3 regions of the Achromobacter deleyi genome follow, and region 2 is predicted to be linked to each of the others. Evidence: predicted binding sites of a transcription regulator. Region 2 holds the regulator's gene; each other region holds the start of a gene.

Region 1 (6,575 bases), 480 kb from region 2:
CCACCCAGTCCTGCTCGTTGGCCGAGGCTTCCTCCACCGTCAGGCCTTTCTCGGAGTTGTAGCAGGTCGAGAAGGAATACTTGCCCTGGTAGTCGGCGTCGCCGTTGTCCAGGTTGCCGTCCACCAGCACCTGCCAGGCGACCTTCATGGTGTCGCCGTCCAGCGCGGTGTAGATGGCGAAGAAGTTCTTCTTGGGATCGTCGGTCACCTTGCCGTCGTTGGGCAGCGGGATGATGTGCTCGCCGTTGGCGAAGACGTAGCCGGTGCGCGGATAGCGCTGCGGCCGCAGGCCGTGCACGCCCGACACGTTGGGCAGCTCGGTGATCTTGTCGGTCTTCATCACGTCCAGGCGGATGCGGGCGACGCGGTTGTTGGCCTTGTCGTTGATGAAGAGGTAGCGGCCGTCGTAGGTGCGGTCGGTGAACGACAGGTGCGGGTGGTGGGCGTCGCCGTTCAGGAACACGCCGCCCTTGTCCTTGAGGTATTCGCGGGTCTCGGGCGTCAGGCCCTCGGTCAGGATCCTGCGGCTTTCGTTGGTGCGGCCCCAGCCGGTGGCGCTGCAGTGGTTGAAGACCGGGATGCGCACCAGTTCGCGCATCGACGGCAGGCCCAGCACGCGCACTTCGCCCGACTGGCCGCTGGAGTTGAAGGCATAGTATTCGTCCAGCTCGCCGGGCGCGACGTGGCCCGTCTGGCCGGCGGCGCCGGCCTTGGCGTCCTTGCCGTGGGCGGTGGACAACTGTGCGCCGCCCACCAGGCCGGCGGCGCCGGTGATGGCGGCGGTTCCCAGGAAGCTGCGGCGGCTCAGGCCGGTCTTGTCGGGGTTCTTGTCGGACATGAATAACTCCTTGATAGGAACGGCGTCTCGCGCCGCGGTACGGAAATCGGGAATCAGGATTCGGGCGCGGCGGGCGCGGGCGGGTTCGGATTGGGCGCGCGGTGCACCACCACTTCCTGCACCGCCGGCTCGCTGTCTTCGGCGCGGCGCCGCTCGCGTTTGCCGTGCTTCTGGATCAGGTGCGGGCACTTCTGCTTGTGGTGGTAGAGCATCTGGCAATGCAGGCACTGGATGCACTCGTTCGGGTTGATCTCGCCGGTCGGCTCGATGGCTTGAACCGGGCATTCCTTGGTGCAGCGTTGACAGGGGTTGCCGCAGTCGCGGTAGCGGCGCAGCCAGTCGAAGATGCGCAGCCGCGCCGGAATCGCCAGCGCGGCGCCCAGCGGACAGAGGTAGCGGCAGAAGAAGCGTTCGATGAACAGGCCCGCGACCAGCAGCGCCACCGCGAACAGCACGAACGGCCAGTCGCGCACGAAACGCAGGATGATGGCGGTCTTGAACGGCTCGACCTCGGCCAGCCGCTCGGCCAGCGCCAGGTCGTACAGCGAGAAGCCGAACAGCACCAGGAAGATCACGTACTTCAGCGTCGACAGGCGCTGGTTGACGCCATGGCGCACCGTGACCTGGCGCAGGCCCAGGCGCCTGGCGACGCGGTTGGCCAGTTCCTGCAGCGCGCCGAACGGGCACAGCCAGCCGCAGAAGGCGCCGCGGTTCCAGAACACCATCGAGATGGCGGTGGCGCACCACAGGATGAACACCAGCGGGTCCATCAGGAAGTAATCCCAGCGGAAGTCGGTGCGCAGCGCCGAGAAGAACGTCAGCACGTTGACGATCGACAGCTGCGCCTGGCCGTACCAGCCGATCCAGAACAGCGCGAAGGCCAGGAACGCCAGGCGCAGCCGGTCATGCAGCAGCGGCCGGCTGGTCAGCTGGTCCTGGAAGAAGAAGATGCCCACCAGCACGATCAGCGCCACCGTCAGGATCGCCACCTGCGCGGCCTTGCCGTGCCAGATCTGCTGCCACAGCGCGGGCGGGGCGGCGTCCTCGGCCGCCGCTGCGGGGGCCGGCGCCGAGGCGGCCGGCGTGGCGCCGGGCGCGGCGCGGGTGTAGCGGTCGGGCAGGGCGTACGGCAGGTCGAACGTGACGAAGGCCTTGTCCGACACGCTCAGCACGCGTTGCACCATCAATTGCAGCCGCCACGGTTTGACCGGATCGAACGCGGCGTCCTCCGGCACCACGAACAGCGCCACTTCGCGCAGGGCCGGCGCGCCCTGCGCGGCGACGTCGGCCAGGCGCTGGTGATTGCGGTCGCGGAAGCGGAAGCTGCCTTCGTCCTGGATGATCTCGATGCGGTCGAAGATGCCGCCGCGCACGTAGCCCGAACCCTTGAACGAATAGGCGCCGTTGCCCGCCACCAGGATGGCCTGCTGGCCGGGCTTCAAGCGCTCCTTCAGGCGCTGCCATTCCGCGTCGCCAAGCAGGCTGCGGCCAATGGACGGCACGCTGGCCAGCGCCACGTACAGGTCGATGAAGACGTCGTCGTCGGCCGCTTCCTGGCCGCGTTCGGCCGCGTCCTGGCGGCCCGATTCGCGGAACACGCGGTTGACGTCCGCGGGCGCCAGCCGCAGGTTGCGCACCGCGCCGGCGTCGAGCAGGGCCTGCCAGGATTCGACCGCGTCGCGTGTGTCGTCGATCCGCCGCGCGGGCGCGGCCGCCGTGGCGGCGGGCGCGGCGCTGGCGGCGCCGGCGCCATCCACGCCGTAGGCGCGCGCCACCGCGATGGCCGAGCGCGTGATGCTGTCGCCGATCACCATGAGGGTGACGGTGGCGCCGCTGATGATGTCCACCGGCGGCGGCGCGCCGTGGCGCGGCGGGCTGTCGATGAAGTTCAGGCCGACGTAGCCCTGGATGAAGTGATCGACCTTGGCTTGCGGAATGCCGATCAGCACGATGGGCTCGTGATGTTCCACCAGCCGGGCGCCGACGATGCGGCCGTTGTCCGCCAGTCCCACCAGCACGTCGATGGGCTTGCTGGAATAGCCGCGGGTGTTGACCACGTCGGAGGTCAGGTAGAGGCGTCCCACGGCGCGTTCGCCGGCATAGACGCGCGCGGTCATGGGCTTGCCCTCGGGCGGGCCGATGCGGTCGGCGCCGGGGAAGAGGTCGGCGATGGAAACGGTCTTCAGGAAGTCGGGCAGCCGTTGCGCCTGGGCGGCGGTGGCGGCCAATGCACAGCACAACAGCAAGAGGGAGAGGAAGACCCGGACGGCAAGCGGGGATCCGCGCTGGACTCCCCGATGCGGCTCGTGCCGTGCGCCGCGATGGGCCCCGCCGCTTGTCGCACCACTTGTCGCGCCATTTTCCCCGCTACGTGCCTTGCCACCTGCCCCGCCACGTGCCCCGTGATGTGCCGCCAGACTGCCGCGCATGCTTCGACTCTTTGTTGGTGTTGGTTTGCAGCCATCCTACGAATCGGTGCCACGGCGCACGTTGCGGTTTGTCAATTTGCCATGCGTAATCAGTAATAGCCCTATTGACCGTAGGGATGTGCGCAGGTAAGCGCGCTTCACTTGATGCGCATCAAGCGGCTTGCCGGGGGGCCCTCCTAGACTGGTGCGCGGTGGCGTTGCGGGCGGAGTCCGGCAGCGCGCAGATACACCGTTCAGTCATCGGAGAAGATTCAATGCTTGCCAAAACCACCCTGGCCATCCTGCTGTCGGCCGCCAGCCTGCCCGCGCTTGCCGCGCAATGCGAAGCCACCGTCGAAAGCAACGACGCCATGCAGTACAACGTCAAGGAAATCGTCGTCGACAAGAGCTGCAAGCAGTTCACCGTGCACCTGAAGCACGTCGGCAAGATGGCCAAGGTCGCCATGGGCCACAACCTGGTGCTGACCAAGGACGCCGACAAGCAGGGCGTCGCCACCGACGGCATGGGCGCCGGCCTGGCGCAGGACTACGTCAAGGCGGGCGACACCCGCGTCATCGCCCACACCAAGGTCATCGGCGGCGGCGAATCCGATTCGGTCACGTTCGACGTGTCCAAGATCGCCGCGGGCGAGAACTACGCCTACTTCTGCTCGTTCCCCGGGCACTGGGCCATGATGAAGGGCACGCTCAAGCTGGGCGGTTGAGTCCGTCCCGGCACGAGCGCGAAGCGAACCGGCGGCCGACGCCGGTTTTTTTTGGGCGTCGGCATGGCGCCCGCTTGTGCCACGGAGAAGGATCAGAGTTGCGTGGGGTTGGGGGCATCGCCGTACACCTCGACCGGATCGAACACCTTCTTGCTTTCGGTGAACGCCAGTGGCCCGGCCGCGTCCTGCCCGTGGGGCACGACGCGGTAGAAGCAGGAGCGATAGCCGACGTGGCAACTCGCGCCGCCGTCGATGTCCACCCGCAGCCAGATCGCGTCCTGGTCGTCGTCCACGCGGATCTCGCGGACCTGCTGAATCAGTCCGCTGGTCGCGCCCTTGTGCCAGAGCGCTTGCCGCGAGCGGCTCCAGTAATGCGCCTGGCCGGTCCGGATGGTCTGCCCCAGCGCTTCGCGGTTCATGTAGCCCAGCATCAGCACCTCGCCGCTGCCGGCATCGGTGGTGACGCAGGCGATCAGGCCGCGTTCATCGAACTTCGGCGCCAGCGCCCGGCCTTCTTCCACCTGTTCGATGGACAGACGCGGCGCGAACAAGGCGTTGCGGGGTGGCGTGGTTTCTTGGCGCATGGGACACACTCTTTCAGGAATCGAGGGAGGGGGAGGCCGGCGTGGCTTCCAGGAACCGCAGCGGCTGTCCCGGCGGGGCGGCATCGGCCAAGGCCTCGTCGCGCACGACGGCATGGCCGCGCACGACGGTGTGAATGGGCCAGCCCGTGACGCGCAGGCCGTCGTACGGCGTCCAGCCGCTGACGCTGGCGATCCAGTCGTTGCGGATGGTTCGGCATGCCTGCAGGTCGACGATGCTGAAATCGGCGTCATAGCCCAGTGCGATGCGGCCCTTGCCTTCGAGGCCGAACAGGCGCGCCGGGCCGGCGCTGGTCAGGTCCGCCAGGCGCGGCAGGCTCAGGCGGCCGGCATGCACGTGGTCGAGCATCAGCGGCAGCAGGGTCTGCACGCCGGTCATGCCGCTGGGAGATTGCGGATAGCGCCTGGCCTTCTCTTCCAGAGTGTGCGGCGCGTGGTCGCTGCCGATGACATCGACCACGCCGTCGCGAATGCCTTGCCACAGCGCATCCTGGTGGCGCGGCTCGCGGACCGGCGGATTCATCTGCGCGAGGCTGCCCAGTCGTTCGTAGCAGTCGGGCGCGTGCAACGTCAGGTGATGCGGCGTGACTTCGACGCTGACGCGTCGCTTGTGCTCGGCCAGGAAAGCGATTTCCTCGGCGCTGGAGACGTGCAATACATGCAGCCGCCGGTGGGCTTCAGCCGCCAACCGCACGATGCGCCGCGTCGCGATCAGCGCGCTTTCGACGTCGCGCCAGTGGGGATGCAGGCGGACGTCGCCGCTGGGCAGCACGATCGATTTGCGCTCGCGCAGCCGGGCCTCGTCCTCGGCGTGCACGGCCATGCGGCGGCGGCCGTGGCGCAGGATGCGGCGCAGCACCTCGGTGTCATCGGCCAGCAGATCGCCGAATGAACTGCCCATGAAGACCTTGACGCCGGCGCAGCCGGGCAGGTTTTCCAGCTCGGCCAGCCGCTCGGCATTGACGGCGGAGCCGCCGATGTAGAACGCATGGTCGCACCAGGCGCGACCGCGCGCCGCGTCGAGCTTGGCCTGCAAGTCGGCGGCCGTGAGCGTCAGCGGGCTGGTGTTCGGCATCTCGAAAATGCCGGTCACGCCGCCCAGCACCGCGCCGCGGGTGCCGGCTTCGAGGGTTTCCTTGTGGGTCAGGCCAGGTTCGCGGAAATGCACCTGGCTGTCGATGACGCCGGGCAGGACATGCAGGCCGGTGGCATCCAGCGTGGTGTCCGCGCGCCAGTCGTCCAGGCTGCCCAACGCCACCACGCGGCCGTCTCGCGCCGCGATGTCGACGGGCGCCATCGTGCCGCCGGGCAGCAGCACGGTGCCGCCGTGCACCAGCAGGTCGGCCTGCCGCCGGAAGGGTTGCTCGGCGCCGATCATGCGGGGGTTTCCTGGCGTGGCGTGACGGCGATGGACTTGGCGGGTGGCTGGGCAGTCATTCAGAACTCGTTCTGGATGTTCTTGTAGCCATGCACCAGCGCGTTGTTGGTGCGCGCCACGTCTTCGGAAAACTCGCTGGCCGCGGCGGGCACCTGGGGCAGCGACGCAAGATCGGTGTCCGGGCCGATGCGCTCGGTCGATCGCACGTAGAAGCCCGGTGGCAGGTGGACGCCGTCGACCACCGCGTTGTAGCGCACCACGCAGCCGTCCTCGACCGTACAGTTGAACAACACGCTGTTGAAGCCGATGAACACGCCATCGCCCACCGCGCAGGGGCCATGCACGATGGCGCGGTGCGCGATCGACGTGCGCTGGCCGATGCGCACGCGCGCGCCCGACTTGGAATGGATCACCACGCCGTCCTGGATGTTGGAGTGCGCGCCGATCACGATCGGGTCGATGTGGCCCTGCGCGTCCATCTCGTCGGCGCGGATGACGGCGTAGGGACCGATGAAGACGTTTTCCTCCACGACGACCAGGCCGCAGAGAATGGCGGTGGGGTCGACGAAGGCGCTGGGGTGGATCTGCGGCAGGTCGCCGCGCGGGTTCTTGCGGATCATGGGA
Region 2 (6,575 bases):
ACCGGCACCACGTCGCGCGGACCGAACTGGCCTTCCAGGATCAAGCGCGCGACCGGGTTCTCGATCTGCTGCTGGATGGCGCGCTTGAGCGGACGCGCCCCGAACACCGGATCGAAGCCATCGCGGGCCAGTTCCGCCAGCGCGGGCTCGGTCACTTCCAGGCGCATCTCCTGCTTTTCCAGGCGCTCGGCCAGGCGGCGCAGCTGAATGCGGGCGATGGACTCGATGTGCTGCGCTTCCAGGCCGTGGAACACCACCACTTCGTCGATGCGGTTCAGGAACTCGGGCCGCAGCGTCTGCTTGAGCTCGCCCCAGACCACTTCCTTGACCACGTCGTACGGCTGGCCGGCCAGCGTCTGGATGTGCTGCGACCCCAGGTTGGACGTCATCACGATGACGGTGTTGCGGAAGTCCACGGTGCGGCCCTGGCCGTCGGTCAGGCGGCCGTCGTCCAGCACCTGCAGCAGCACGTTGAAGACGTCCGGGTGGGCCTTCTCGACTTCATCGAGCAGCACCACGCTGTACGGCTTGCGGCGCACGGCCTCGGTCAGGTAGCCGCCCTCTTCGTAGCCCACGTATCCGGGCGGCGCGCCGATCAGCCGCGCCACCGAGTGCTTCTCCATGAATTCGCTCATGTCGATGCGGATCATGTGCTCTTCCGAGTCGAACAGGAACTCGGCCAGCGCGCGCGTCAGCTCGGTCTTGCCCACGCCGGTGGGGCCCAGGAACAGGAACGAGCCATACGGACGCGACGGATCCGCCAGGCCCGCGCGCGAACGGCGGATGGCATCGGCCACCAGGCGCACGGCCTCGTCCTGGCCGACCACGCGCTTGTGCAGGTATTCCTCCATGTGCAAGAGCTTTTCGCGTTCGCCCTGCATCATCTTGGACACCGGGATGCCGGTGGCGCGCGACACGACCTCGGCGATTTCCTCGGCGCCGACACGGGTGCGCAACAGACGCGGCCGGCCCTCGCCGCCCTCGGCCTCCTCGGCCGCCTGCGCCGCGCCCACTTCGGCGGCCTTCAGGCGCGCTTCCAGGTCGGGCAGCTTGCCGTACTGCAGCTCGGCCAGCTTGTCGAACTGGCCCTTACGCTGCAGCTCGGCCATCTCGGCGCGCACGCTGTCGATTTCTTCCTTGATGGCCTGGGTGCCCTGCACCGCGGCCTTCTCGGCCTTCCAGATTTCCTCGAAGTCGTTGTACTCGCGTTGCAGCTTCTCGAGCTCGTCCTCGATCACGCCCAGGCGGCGCTTGGAGGCGTCGTCGGTTTCCTTCTTGACGGCCTCGCGCTCGATCTTGAGCTGGATGATGCGGCGGTCGAGCTTGTCCATCACTTCCGGCTTGGAATCGATTTCCATGCGGATGCGGGCGCCGGCCTCGTCGATCAGGTCGATGGCCTTGTCGGGCAGGAAGCGGTCGGTGATGTAGCGGTGCGAGAGTTCGGCCGCGGCCACGATGGCCGGGTCGGTGATCTCGACGCCGTGGTGGATTTCATAGCGTTCCTGCAGGCCGCGCAGGATGGCGATGGTGGACTCGACATCCGGTTCGTCGACCAGCACCTTCTGGAAGCGGCGTTCGAGCGCGGCGTCCTTTTCGATGTACTTGCGGTATTCGTCCAGCGTGGTGGCGCCGATGCAATGCAGCTCGCCGCGCGCCAGCGCCGGCTTGAGCATGTTGCCTGCGTCCATCGCGCCTTCGGCCTTGCCGGCGCCGACCATGGTGTGCAGCTCGTCGATGAAGACGATGTTGCTGCCGTCGTCCTGCGACAGTTCCTTGAGCACGGCCTTCAGGCGCTCTTCGAATTCGCCGCGGAACTTGGCGCCGGCCAGCAGCGCGGCCAAGTCGAGCGACAGCACGCGCTTGCCGCGCAGGGTCTCGGGCACTTCGTCGTTGACGATGCGCTGCGCCAGGCCTTCGACGATGGCGGTCTTGCCCACGCCGGGTTCGCCGATCAAGACCGGGTTGTTCTTGGTGCGGCGTTGCAGGATCTGGATGGTGCGGCGGATTTCGTCGTCGCGGCCGATCACCGGATCGAGCTTGCCCTGGCGGGCGCGCTCGGTCAGGTCCATGGTGTACTTGGACAAGGCCTCGCGGTTGGATTCGCCTTCGGCGCCGGATACGTTTTCACCGCCGCGCACGGCGTCGATGGCGGCCTCGAGGGCCTTTTTCTGCAGGCCCGCTTCGCGCAGGATGCGGCCGGCCTCGCCCTTGTCGTCGGCCAGGGCCAGCAGGAACAGCTCGCTGGCGATGTAGGTGTCGCCGCGACGCGCGGCTTCCTTGTCGGTGCGGGTCAGCACGCCCTGCAGGTCGCGGCCGACCTGGACGTTGTCGTCGCCCTGCACCTGGGGCAGCGCCTTGAGCGCGGCGTCCAGGGCCGGCTGCAGCCGGTTGACGGCCACGCCGGCGCGCGCCAGCAGGCTGCCGGCGCCGCTATCGGCGTCGGACAGCAACGCCGACAGCACGTGGACGGGCTCGATGTAGGGATGATCGTTGCGGGCGGCCAGACTCTGAGCGTCGGCCAGGGCTTGCTGGAACTTGGTAGTCAGTTTGTCGAATCGCATAATGGTCGTTGTGGCTTGTTGGTGAGCCTGACCGATACGCGCCGGCGGGCTCGATGACCTGAATATGCGGCCGGATGCGAGTATTTCAATACCTCGCCGGCCTCATGGCTTTATGTCCTTGGACACATCCGCGTGCAGCAACAATCTGAACTATGAGCATATACGTTTTTGTCTACGGCACGCTACGCGCGGGCGAAATCAACGACCTGGCGCAGGCCGCCACCCGCCGCGGCCTGCCGCCGGCCCGCCATGTGGGCGCGGCCACCGTGCCCAGCATGCTGGTGGATTTCGGCGACTGGCCCGGATTGCTCCCGGTGGCCGACGGCCGGCGGGTGCTGGGCGACATCTACGAGGTCGACCCGGCCCTGGTCGCCCTGATGGATGAGATCGAGGAATACGCGCCCGGGCGGCCCGGCTGCTTCGTGCGCCGGCCGGTGCTGGCCCGGCCGCTGGCGCCCGGCGCCGCCCCGGTGGCCTGCGAGTATTACCCCATCGACCCGGCCTGGCGCGGGACGGCGGCGGACATCGACGGCGACGACTGGGTCGCCTACCGCCAGGCCCGTCCGGCCCGGATGCCGCCGTAGGAATGCGCTGCAAAACGCTCCGTAAGACACCCGTAGTAACAACGGACTACAATGGAGACCTGTCTTCACGCTTTAAGCCCCTCCAGGCTACCCGCCGGGTGCGGGCACTATAAAGGTCATCGTATGCAAAAACGGGTTCCCGTTGCCCCTGATGCCGCCCACTGTTCCACGTGTATGTTGGGCCACGTGTGTGTCCCGGTCGGGATGGCAGCCGCCGAAGTAGAAAAGCTGGACGAACTGGTGAAAGAGCGCGTGCGCCTCGAAAAGGGCAAGACGCTGTATTCGCTGGATCACCCCCTGGACGCCGTCTACGGCGTGCGCTTCGGCAGCCTGAAAACGCAGCTCGAAGACGCCACCGGCCAGATCCAGATCACCGGCTTCCACCTGCCCGGCGAGATCGTCGGCATGGACGGCATGCTCGAGGGCAAGCATGTCTCGGCCGCCGTCGCCCTGGAAGACTCCGAAGTCTGCGTGATCCGCCTGAACGAAGTCGACCGCGTGGCCACCCACCTGCCCTCGCTGCAGCAGCAGTTCCGCCGCCTGATGAGCCGCGAGATCACGCGCTCGCACCAGATGCTGGCGTCGCTGGGCTCGATGCGTTCCGAACAGCGCCTGGCCGCGTTCCTGCTCAACCTGTCGCAACGCTATGCGTCGCTCGGCTACTCGTCGACCGAATTCGTGCTGCGCATGAGCCGCGAGGAAATCGGCAACTATCTCGGCCTGACGCTGGAAACGGTCAGCCGGCTGTTCTCGCGCTTCGCGCGCGACGGCCTGATCCGCATCAACCAGCGCGAAGTCCGCATCCTGGACCAACCCGCGCTCAAGCAACTGCTGGGCCACGAGGGCTGCTGACGCCCGCCCGCGCCATGCGCCGCACAGCCGTAGCCGGCGCCGCGCAGCCCCACCCGGCGCCGCGTCCGCCGCATTCGCGCCGGGCCTGGAGCGCGGCGGCGCTGGCCCTGGCGGCCCTTCTGCCCCTGGCGGCGCGCGCGCAGACGCCGCTGCCCGATCCCTACGATTACGATGAACCCGCGCCCGCCCCCAAGCGGGTGGTGATTCCGCGCTGGCAGACGCTCGAACTGGGCAAGCCCGGCCACCGCTACAAGGTACCGGTCTATGCTAACCGGAACCTGGCGCGCGGCGACCTGCGCGATATCAAGCAAATCGTGATCGTGTTCCATGGGGTCAAGCGCAACGCCGACGCCTATTACGAAACCGTCGCCACGGTGCTGGCGGCCAACCCGGCCCGCGCCAACGACACCCTGATCCTGGCGCCGCGCTTCGTCGGCGTGATCGACTCGGGCTACGCCGGCATGGCGGCCTGGCGCAAGTCCAGCTGGGAAGACGGCGAGGACAGCGTGCAGGCCAATGGCCGGCCGGCGCCGGTCAGCTCGTTCCAGGTGATCGACGACCTGCTGCGCAGCCTGGACGACCGCAAGCGCCTGCCGACCCTGGCCAGCATCGTGCTGGCCGGCCACTCCGGCGGCGCCCAGCTGGTGCAACGCTATGCCGTGCTGAACCAGATCGATGGCCCGCTGCGCCGCGACGGCATCGCCGTGCGCTACGTGGTGGCCAATCCCTCGTCCTACCTGTACCTGACCAAGGAACGCCCGCGTCCCGACGGCAAGGGCTACGCGCCCTACGAGCGCGGCATCTGCCCCACCTACAACCAGTACAAGTACGGCACCGACAAGCTGCCCCCGTTCGCGCAGGAAACCGACGACACGCGCCTGTTCATCCGCTACGCGGCGCGCGACGTCACTTACCTGCTGGGCGGCGCCGACAACAATCCCGAACACCGCCTGCTGGACAAGACCTGCGGCGCCGAGGCCCAGGGCGCCACCCGGCTGGCGCGCGGCACCGCCTACCTGCAATACGAACGCATCGTCGCCGCGCGCGGCAACCGGCCGGTGACGCTGCACCGCGCCGGCTTCGAAGTGACCGGCGTCGGCCACGAGAACAAGGGCATGTTCGGTTCGGTCTGCGGCGCGCGCGCGCTGCTGGGCGAGAACGCCCTGGCGCCCGCCGGCGCGGCCGCCTGCACGGTGATCGAGCCGCCGCGCAAGTAGCGCGGCGGTTATTGACATCAAGCTGAACAAATATCCCGGACACGCGCAGGGGTGCATTTTCGCGCCGGCAGGCGCAAGATAGGCGGGTACCGTCTCCGTGGAAGACAGATATGAGCCAAGCGTATCTCGACATGCCCGACGCCAAACGCCGCATCAAGGCGATCTTCGTCGGCTCCATGGGCAACCTGGTCGAATGGTATGACTTCTACGCCTATACCGCCTTCGCCCTGTACTTCGCCCCCGCCTTCTTCCCCTCGCACGACCCGGTCGTGCAGCAGCTGAACGCCGCCACGCTGTTCGCCGCCGGCTTCATCGTGCGGCCGCTGGGCGGCTGGCTGTTCGGCCACCTGGCCGACCGCCACGGGCGACGATTGTCCCTGATGGTCTCGGTCGGCATGATGTGCGTCGGCTCGCTGATCATCGCGGTCACGCCCACCTACGCATCCATCGGGCTGGCGGCGCCGGCGCTGCTGGCGCTGGCCCGGGTCATCGAGGGCCTGAGCCTGGGCGGCGAATACGGCGCCAGCGCCACCTACCTCACCGAGATCGCCGACCCGGACCACCGCGGCTTCTATTCCAGCTTCCAGTACGTCACGCTGATCGGCGGCCAGCTGTGCGCCATCCTGGTGCTGCTGTTGCTGCAGAACGTGTTCCTGACGCACGAGCAGTTGGTGGAATGGGGCTGGCGCATTCCGTTCGTGATCGGCGCCATGCTGGCCGTCATCACCGCCCTCATGCGGCGCGACATGCCCGAGACCGATTCCTACAAGCAGGCCAGCCAGAGCAAGCCCAAGACCAGCTCGCTGCGCGGCCTGCTGCGCTATCCGCGCGAGGTCGCGATCGTGGTCGGCCTGACGGCCGGCGGCACGGCGGCGTTCTACACCTTCACCACCTACATGCAGACCTTCGTGCGGCAGACCGCCGGGTTCTCCGACATCGTCACCACCTACGTGATCGCCGCGTCGCTGATCTTCGCGCTGATCCTGCAGCCGCTGTACGGCGCGCTGTCCGACAAGATCGGGCGCAAGCCGCTGCTGGTGTTCTTCGGCATCGCCGGCGCGCTACTCACCGTGCCGCTGCTGATGACGCTGTCGCACACGCGCTCGCCATTCATCGCCTTCCTGCTGATCTGCGCGGCCTGGATCTTCACCGCCGGCTACACCTCGATCAACGCGGTGGTGAAGGCCGAGCTGTTCCCCACCAACATCCGCGCCACCGGCGTGGCGGTGCCGTACGCCATCACCGTGTCGATCTTCGGCGGCACGGCGCCGGCCATCGCGCTGTGGTTCAAGCAGCAAGGCCACGAAGAGTGGTTCTACTACTACCTGGCGGGCGTGATCTTCATTTCGCTGCTGGTGTAC
Region 3 (6,575 bases), 2.1 Mb from region 2:
GCTTCTTGATCCCCGGCGCGTCCTTGTTGTCGGCGCGGGTCACCAGGATGTTGGCGTACGGCGAATCGGCGCCTTCGATGAACAGCGCGTCCTTGGTCGGCACCAGGCCGGCTTCGAGCGCGTAGTTGGTGTTGATCAGGGCCAGGTCGACGTCATCCAGCGAGCGCGGCAGCATGGCGGCCTCGAGTTCGCGGAACTTCAGCTTCTTGGGGTTCTCGACCACATCGGCGGCGGTCGCCAGGATGTTGGACGGATCCTTCAGCTTGATGATGCCCTGCTTCTGCAGCAGCACCAGCGCGCGGCCGCCGTTGGACGGGTCGTTCGGGATGGCGACGATGGCGCCGTCCTTCAACTCTGCCAGGGTCTTGATCTTCTTGGAGTAGCCGCCGAAGGGTTCGACGTGCACCAGGGCGACCGGCACCAGCGTGGCCTTGCGGTCCTTGTTGAAGGTGTCCAGGTAGGGCTTGTGCTGGAAGAAGTTGGCGTCCAGCTGCTTGTCGGCCAGCTGCAGGTTCGGCTGCACGTAGTCGTTGAAGACCTTGATGTCGAGTTCCACGCCTTCCTTGGCCAGCTGCGGCTTGACCACTTCCAGGATCTCGGCGTGCGGGACCTGGGTGGCGCCCACCACGATCTTTTCGGCATGGGCGGCGGTGGCCGCCACCAGCAGAGCCGACGCCACCAGGGCGGAACGGACGAAATTCAAACGCATGAGTTGCCTCTTTTATAGGTAGAAATTGGGGGCAAATGCCCAGCCGGTGTGGAGAATCCCCCTCGTGAGGGGCGCTCCGTTGCGAAAACGCCCCCAATTTACCCCAATGCCGGTTATTTGTCGGGCATATGAACATGGGTTTAAAGCATAAGAAACCTGCGGGGACTACAATCCGTCGTATGCTTGCGCTACCGCGTTGCCAACGCGTTCCTGTGCAGGCATTTTTTACTGCCGGACCCCACGCCCCCACGGGGGGCAATGCCATCGCGCCATCAGCGGCGCAGGCTTTCAACCTCTAACTCTCATACCCTACTTATTGCCGACTTAGCTGCCATGACCGACACCCCCGACCCTGCTGCCGTCTCGTCTCCTGCTGTCAAAGCCGCGGTGCTCTCCGAAGCGCTGCCTTATATTCGACGATTCCACGGCAAAACCATCGTGGTCAAGTACGGCGGCAACGCCATGACGGAAGAGCGATTGCAACGCAGCTTCGCGCATGACGTGGTGTTGCTCAAGCTGGTCGGCCTGAATCCGGTGGTGGTGCACGGCGGCGGTCCGCAGATCGACGACGCGCTGCGCCGCATCGGCAAGCAGGGCACCTTCATCCAGGGCATGCGCGTCACCGACGCCGAGACCATGGAAGTGGTCGAATGGGTGCTGGGCGGCCAGGTCCAGCAGGACATCGTCATGATGATCAACGAGGTCGGCGGCAAGGCCGTGGGCCTGACCGGCAAGGACGGCGGACTGATCCAGGCCCAGAAGAAGCTGATGGCCAACAAGGAAAATCCCGCCGAACCGATCGACATCGGCTTCGTCGGCGACATCACGCTGGTCGAGCCGGCGGTGGTCAAGGCCTTGCAGGACGACCAGTTCATTCCGGTCATCTCGCCCATTGGCTACGGTGAAGACGGCACCGCCTACAACATCAACGCCGACGTCGTCGCCGGCAAGATGGCCGAAGTGCTGGGCGCCGAAAAGCTGCTGATGCTGACCAACACCCCGGGCGTGCTGGACAAGGCGGGCAAGCTGCTGCGCAGCCTGTCGGCCCAGACCATCGACGAGCTGTTCGCCGACGGCACCATCTCGGGCGGCATGCTGCCCAAGATCTCGTCCGCGCTGGATGCCGCCAAGAACGGCGTCAACTCGGTGCACATCGTCGACGGCCGCGTGCCGCACTGCCTGCTGCTGGAAATCCTGACCGACCAAGGCGTTGGCACGATGATCAGCTCGCACTGATGCGAGCGCTGCGCACCCTGCTGCGGCCGGCGGTGCGCCAGCGCCGCTCGCGCCGCACCGCCACAGGCGCCCCCGGGCGCCTGTGGTTGTTTGATCTGGACAACACGCTCCACGACACCTCCCACGCCATCTTTCCGCGGATCGACCACGGCATGACCATGGCCGTGGCCGAGGCGCTGGACGTCGACGTCGATACCGCCAACGCGGTGCGCAAGCAGTACTGGCAGCGCTACGGCGCGACGATGATCGGCATGGTCCGCAACCATGGCGTCGACCCGCACGCCTTCCTGCACCGCAGCCACGACTTCGACGTCGACCCGCTGGTGCGCGCCGAGAAGGCGCTGGCCTACAAGCTGCGGCAGCTGCCCGGCCGCAAGGTGCTGCTGACCAACGCGCCGCTGCATTACGCGCGCGCCGTGCTGCGGCGGTTGGGCATCCTGCGCCAGTTCGACAGCCTGTGGGCCATCGAGCACATGCGGCTGCACGGCGAGTTCCGTCCCAAGCCTTCGCCTGCCCTGCTGCGCTACGTGCTGGCGCGCGAAGGCGTGCCGGCGCGCCAGGCGGTGCTGGTCGAAGACACGCTCGCCAACTTGCGCGGCGCCCGTCGCGCCGGACTGCGCACGGTGCACGTATTCCATCCCGGCACGCCCTTTTCGCGCGGTCGCGCGCAGCGGCCGTCGTATGTCGACTTGCGGGTAAACTGCGTCAGTGATCTGCTGCTGCGCCGGCGCCCCCTGCGGGGCTAGCGCTCCCTCCCCCACCCCTGCCTGCGTACCACCAGACCCGTCCATGGCGAGCAAACCCGGCGAGCGCAAGACCCAGATTCTGCAGACCCTGGCCGAGATGCTGGAGCAGCCGCACGCCTCGCGCATCACCACGGCGGCGCTGGCCGCCCGCCTGGCGGTCTCGGAAGCCGCGCTCTACCGACATTTCGCCAGCAAGGCGCAGATGTTCGAGGGGCTGATCGAGTTCATCGAGACCAGCATCTTCACGCTGGTGAACCAGATCGCGATCGCCGAACCCTATGGCCTGTCGCAGGCGCACCAGACGGTGTCGATGCTGCTGACGTTCTCGGAACGCAACAAGGGCATGACGCGGGTGCTGACCGGCGACGCCCTGGTCACCGAGGACAACCGCCTGCAAGAACGGATCAACCACATCAACGACCGCATCGAGGCGTCGTTGAAGCAATCGCTGCGCATCGCCGTCACCGATGGCGGCCTGCCGCCCGAGGCCAACGTGGCCGCGCACGCCAGCCTGCTGACGCACCTGGTGCTGGGACGGTGGCTGCGCTATGCCCAGAGCGGCTGGCGCGTGGCGCCCACGCTGCACCTGGACGAACAATTGCGCCTGGCGCTGGGCTGACCCATTCGCGCCATAACACGAACGAATTAACTGTCCTGCACGACTGTTGTTCCGTTATTTGTTTGTTTTTATGCAACATTCGCAGGGTTGCGATTTTCGCGGGCGGACGAGCATAATCTCCGGATCGGTTTTCCGACAAGCACGATTGTCCCTCGAGTTGATATGCATCAATACGGGTTTTCCTTAATGCCGTCACGATCATTCTGTAGCGTCGGCACTTCGTTTTGATCCAGCCCAGGGCTGTGACGAGGTGCCGTCAGTTTGACCTCAACCGGAGATGGATATGACTGCGGAAACCGCTGTCCCTGCCTCGCAAGCCCCCAAGAAAGCCAAAATTCCGATCGGCCTGGTCGCCGGTTTCCTCGTCATGATCGGCGTGCTGATGATGCCCCTGCCGGCCGACCTGCCCGTCGCCGGCCATCGCATGTTGGCGATCCTCGCATTCGCGGTGGTGGTGTGGATCACGGAAGCCGTGTCCTACGAAGCCAGCGCGATCATGATCACGACGCTGATGGCCTTCCTGCTGGGCACCGCGCCCACCGTGAAGGATCCGCAGGTGCTGTACGGCACCTCCGCCGCCATCAGCATGGCGCTGACCGGCTTCGCCAACTCGGCGCTGGCGCTGGTCACCGGCGCGCTGTTCATCGCCGCGGCCATGACCTTCACCGGACTGGACCGGCGCATCGCGCTGGTGACGCTGTCCAAGGTCGGCACCAGCACGCGCCGCATCCTGATCGGATGTATCGCAGTGACCATCGTGCTGAGCCTGGTGGTGCCCAGCGCCACCGCCCGCAGCGCCGCCGTGGTGCCCATCATGATGGGCGTGATCGCGGCCTTCGGCGTGGACAAGCGCTCGAACATCGCCGCCGGCATCATGATCATCGTGGCGCAGGCCACCAGCATCTGGAACGTCGGCATCCAGACCGCCGCCGCGCAGAACCTGCTGACGGTCGGCTTCATGGAAAAGATGCTGGGCCAGCGCGTGGCCTGGTCGGACTGGCTGATCGCCGGCGCCCCGTGGTCGCTGATCATGTCGGCCGTGCTGATCATCATCGTGCTCAAGCTGCTGCCGCCGGAAAGCGACAGCATCGCCGGGGGCAAGGAAGCCGTCGAGAAATCGCTGCTTGAACTGGGCCCCATGACGGGCGCGCAAAAGCGCCTGATGGCCGTGTCGGTCATGCTGCTGCTGTTCTGGTCGACCGAAGGCAAGCTGCACAAGTTCGACACCACCTCGACCACCTACTTCGGCCTGGTCCTGCTGCTGCTGCCGCGCTTTGGCGTGATGACCTGGAAAGACGTGCAATCGCGCATCCCATGGGGCACCGTGATCGTGTTCGGCGTCGGCATCAGCCTGGGCACCGCGCTGCTGACCACGCAGGCCGGCCAATGGCTGGGCAACCAGGTGGTGGCGCATACCGGTCTCGACCATCTCGGCCCGCTGGCGATCTTCGCGATCCTGTCGGCCTTCCTGATCATCATCCACCTGGGGTTCGCCAGCGCCACCGCGCTGACCTCGGCGATGCTGCCGATCCTGATCTCGGTGCTGGCCACGCTGCCGGGCGACTTCAGCCGCCTGGGCATGACCATGCTGCTGGGCTTCGTGGTGAGCTACGGCTTCATCCTGCCGATCAACGCGCCGCAGAACATGGTGTGCCTGGGCACCGAAACCTTCAACGCCAAGCAGTTCGCCAAGGTCGGCATCCTGGTCACCATCATCGGCTACGCGCTGATGATGCTGATGGGCATGACCTACTGGCGCTGGCTCGGCTGGCTGTAAGGAGATCGCATCATGAAAATCTCCATTGCCCAAGCCAATGAATACGGCCGCCGCGTGCTGATGGCGCAAGGCGTGCCCGAGGACATCGCCCGCGACGTGGCCGAGCACCTGGTGGAGTCCGACCGGGTCGGCTACACCAGCCACGGCCTGTCGATCCTCACGAACTACCGGCGCGTGCTGAGCGAAGGCCTGGCGCAGACCGACGGCCGTCCCGAGCTGCTCAACGACCGCGGCGCCATGCTGGCCTACGACGGCCACAACGGCCTGGGCCAGTACGTCGGCAAAGTCGTGATCGAGGAGGCCATCGAACGCACGCAGGCGCACGGCCAGTGCATCCTGACGCTGCGCCGCAGCCATCACCTGGGCCGCATGGGCCACTATGGCGAGATGGTGGCGGCCAAGGGCCTGATCCTGCTGGCCTTCACCAACGTGATCAACCGCGCGCCCACGGTGGCGCCGTTCGGCGGCGCGCGCGCCTGCCTGACGACCAATCCGCTGTGCTTCGCCGGCCCGCTGCCGGGTGGCCGCCCGCCGTTCATCGTCGACATGGCGACCAGCTCGATCGCGGTGAACAAGGCCCGCGTGCTGGCGGCCAAGGGCGAACAGGCGCCCCCGGGATCGCTGATCGACGCGCAAGGCAATCCGACCACGGACCCGGGCGCGCTGTTCGCCGATCCCCCCGGCGCGCTGCTGCCGTTCGGCGGCCACAAGGGTTACGCGATGGGCCTGGTGGCCGAGCTGCTGGCAGGCGTGCTGTCCGGCGGCGGCACGATCCAGCCGGAACATCCGCGCAACGGCGTGGCGACGAACAACATGTTCGCGCTGCTGCTGGATCCGCAGGTGGACTTCAATACGGACTGGCGCTCGATGGAAGTGGGCGCGTTCATCGACTACCTGCATGCCTGCCCGCCGCAACCGGGCGTGGACGGCGTCCAGTATCCGGGCGAGTACGAAGCCCGCAACCGCGAGCTGAACGCGGAGTCGCTGGAATTCGCGCCCCCAATCTGGGATGGATTGAAGAAGCTGGCCGCGGACCTTGGGGTGCCTGAAGCGTTGCCTTGAGGGTTTGTGTTTACGGGTGTTTTTGCGGGCGGCTCAGGGGTTCTTGAGCCGCCCGTTGCGTTGGCGGTCGGGGGTGGCGGGGCTACGATTGCGGTCCGGAGCCTTCGCTCCGGACTGCCCCGTTGTCAACCTCGTACGCCTTCGGCTCCCTACGGTTTCCCTCGGGCGCATCTACACGCCCCGCCCCCCCCCGACCGCCAACGCAACGGGCTCACGTCGTCTCGGGTTCAATATCGCAGGGACGAATTGTGTGCTTGGCGTTTTTGCCAGCGACTGGGGGGAGAAGAGGATCTTGCGGGGCCCGCCCAAAGCGGCCGCGCGGGCGGCCTTTTTGGGCTTACGCGCGATGTGGGGACGTCGAGGGGGTGGCGGCGGAGCCGCTGGTGAGGGGACCTGTGATGTTCATCGGCGTGGTCGGCGCGAGAG

Evidence for each region. The regulator FNR, encoded in region 2, switches genes on or off when oxygen is low (the NO sensors DNR and NnrR bind a similar motif). The targets are predictions, from matches to a motif close to TTGATNNNNATCAA.
Region 1: azu (azurin) is a predicted target of FNR. The motif match lies at 3,409-3,422, and genes of this name have one in related genera.
Region 3: I6I07_RS08970 (DASS family sodium-coupled anion symporter) is a predicted target of FNR. The motif match lies at 3,468-3,481, and genes of this name have one in related genera.

The regions. Positions count from the first base shown of each region.
Region 1 covers NZ_CP065997.1:3,607,575-3,614,149, forward strand. The annotation lists gene nosZ (TAT-dependent nitrous-oxide reductase) at 1-838, opposite strand, end outside; gene I6I07_RS16600 (NosR/NirI family protein) at 892-3,066, opposite strand; gene azu (azurin) at 3,522-3,971, shown strand; gene hisI (phosphoribosyl-AMP cyclohydrolase) at 4,064-4,555, opposite strand; gene I6I07_RS16615 (dihydroorotase) at 4,569-5,951, opposite strand; gene I6I07_RS16620 (carbonate dehydratase) at 6,011-6,571, opposite strand.
Region 2 covers NZ_CP065997.1:4,091,517-4,098,091, reverse strand. The annotation lists gene clpB (ATP-dependent chaperone ClpB) at 1-2,561, opposite strand, end outside; gene I6I07_RS18625 (gamma-glutamylcyclotransferase family protein) at 2,714-3,145, shown strand; gene fnr (fumarate/nitrate reduction transcriptional regulator Fnr) at 3,269-3,997, shown strand; gene I6I07_RS18615 (hypothetical protein) at 4,012-5,214, shown strand; gene I6I07_RS18610 (MFS transporter) at 5,325-6,575, shown strand, end outside.
Region 3 covers NZ_CP065997.1:1,995,593-2,002,167, reverse strand. The annotation lists gene I6I07_RS08990 (MetQ/NlpA family ABC transporter substrate-binding protein) at 1-709, opposite strand, end outside; gene argB (acetylglutamate kinase) at 1,043-1,945, shown strand; gene I6I07_RS08980 (pyrimidine 5'-nucleotidase) at 1,945-2,691, shown strand; gene slmA (nucleoid occlusion factor SlmA) at 2,735-3,310, shown strand; gene I6I07_RS08970 (DASS family sodium-coupled anion symporter) at 3,594-5,087, shown strand; gene I6I07_RS08965 (Ldh family oxidoreductase) at 5,100-6,149, shown strand.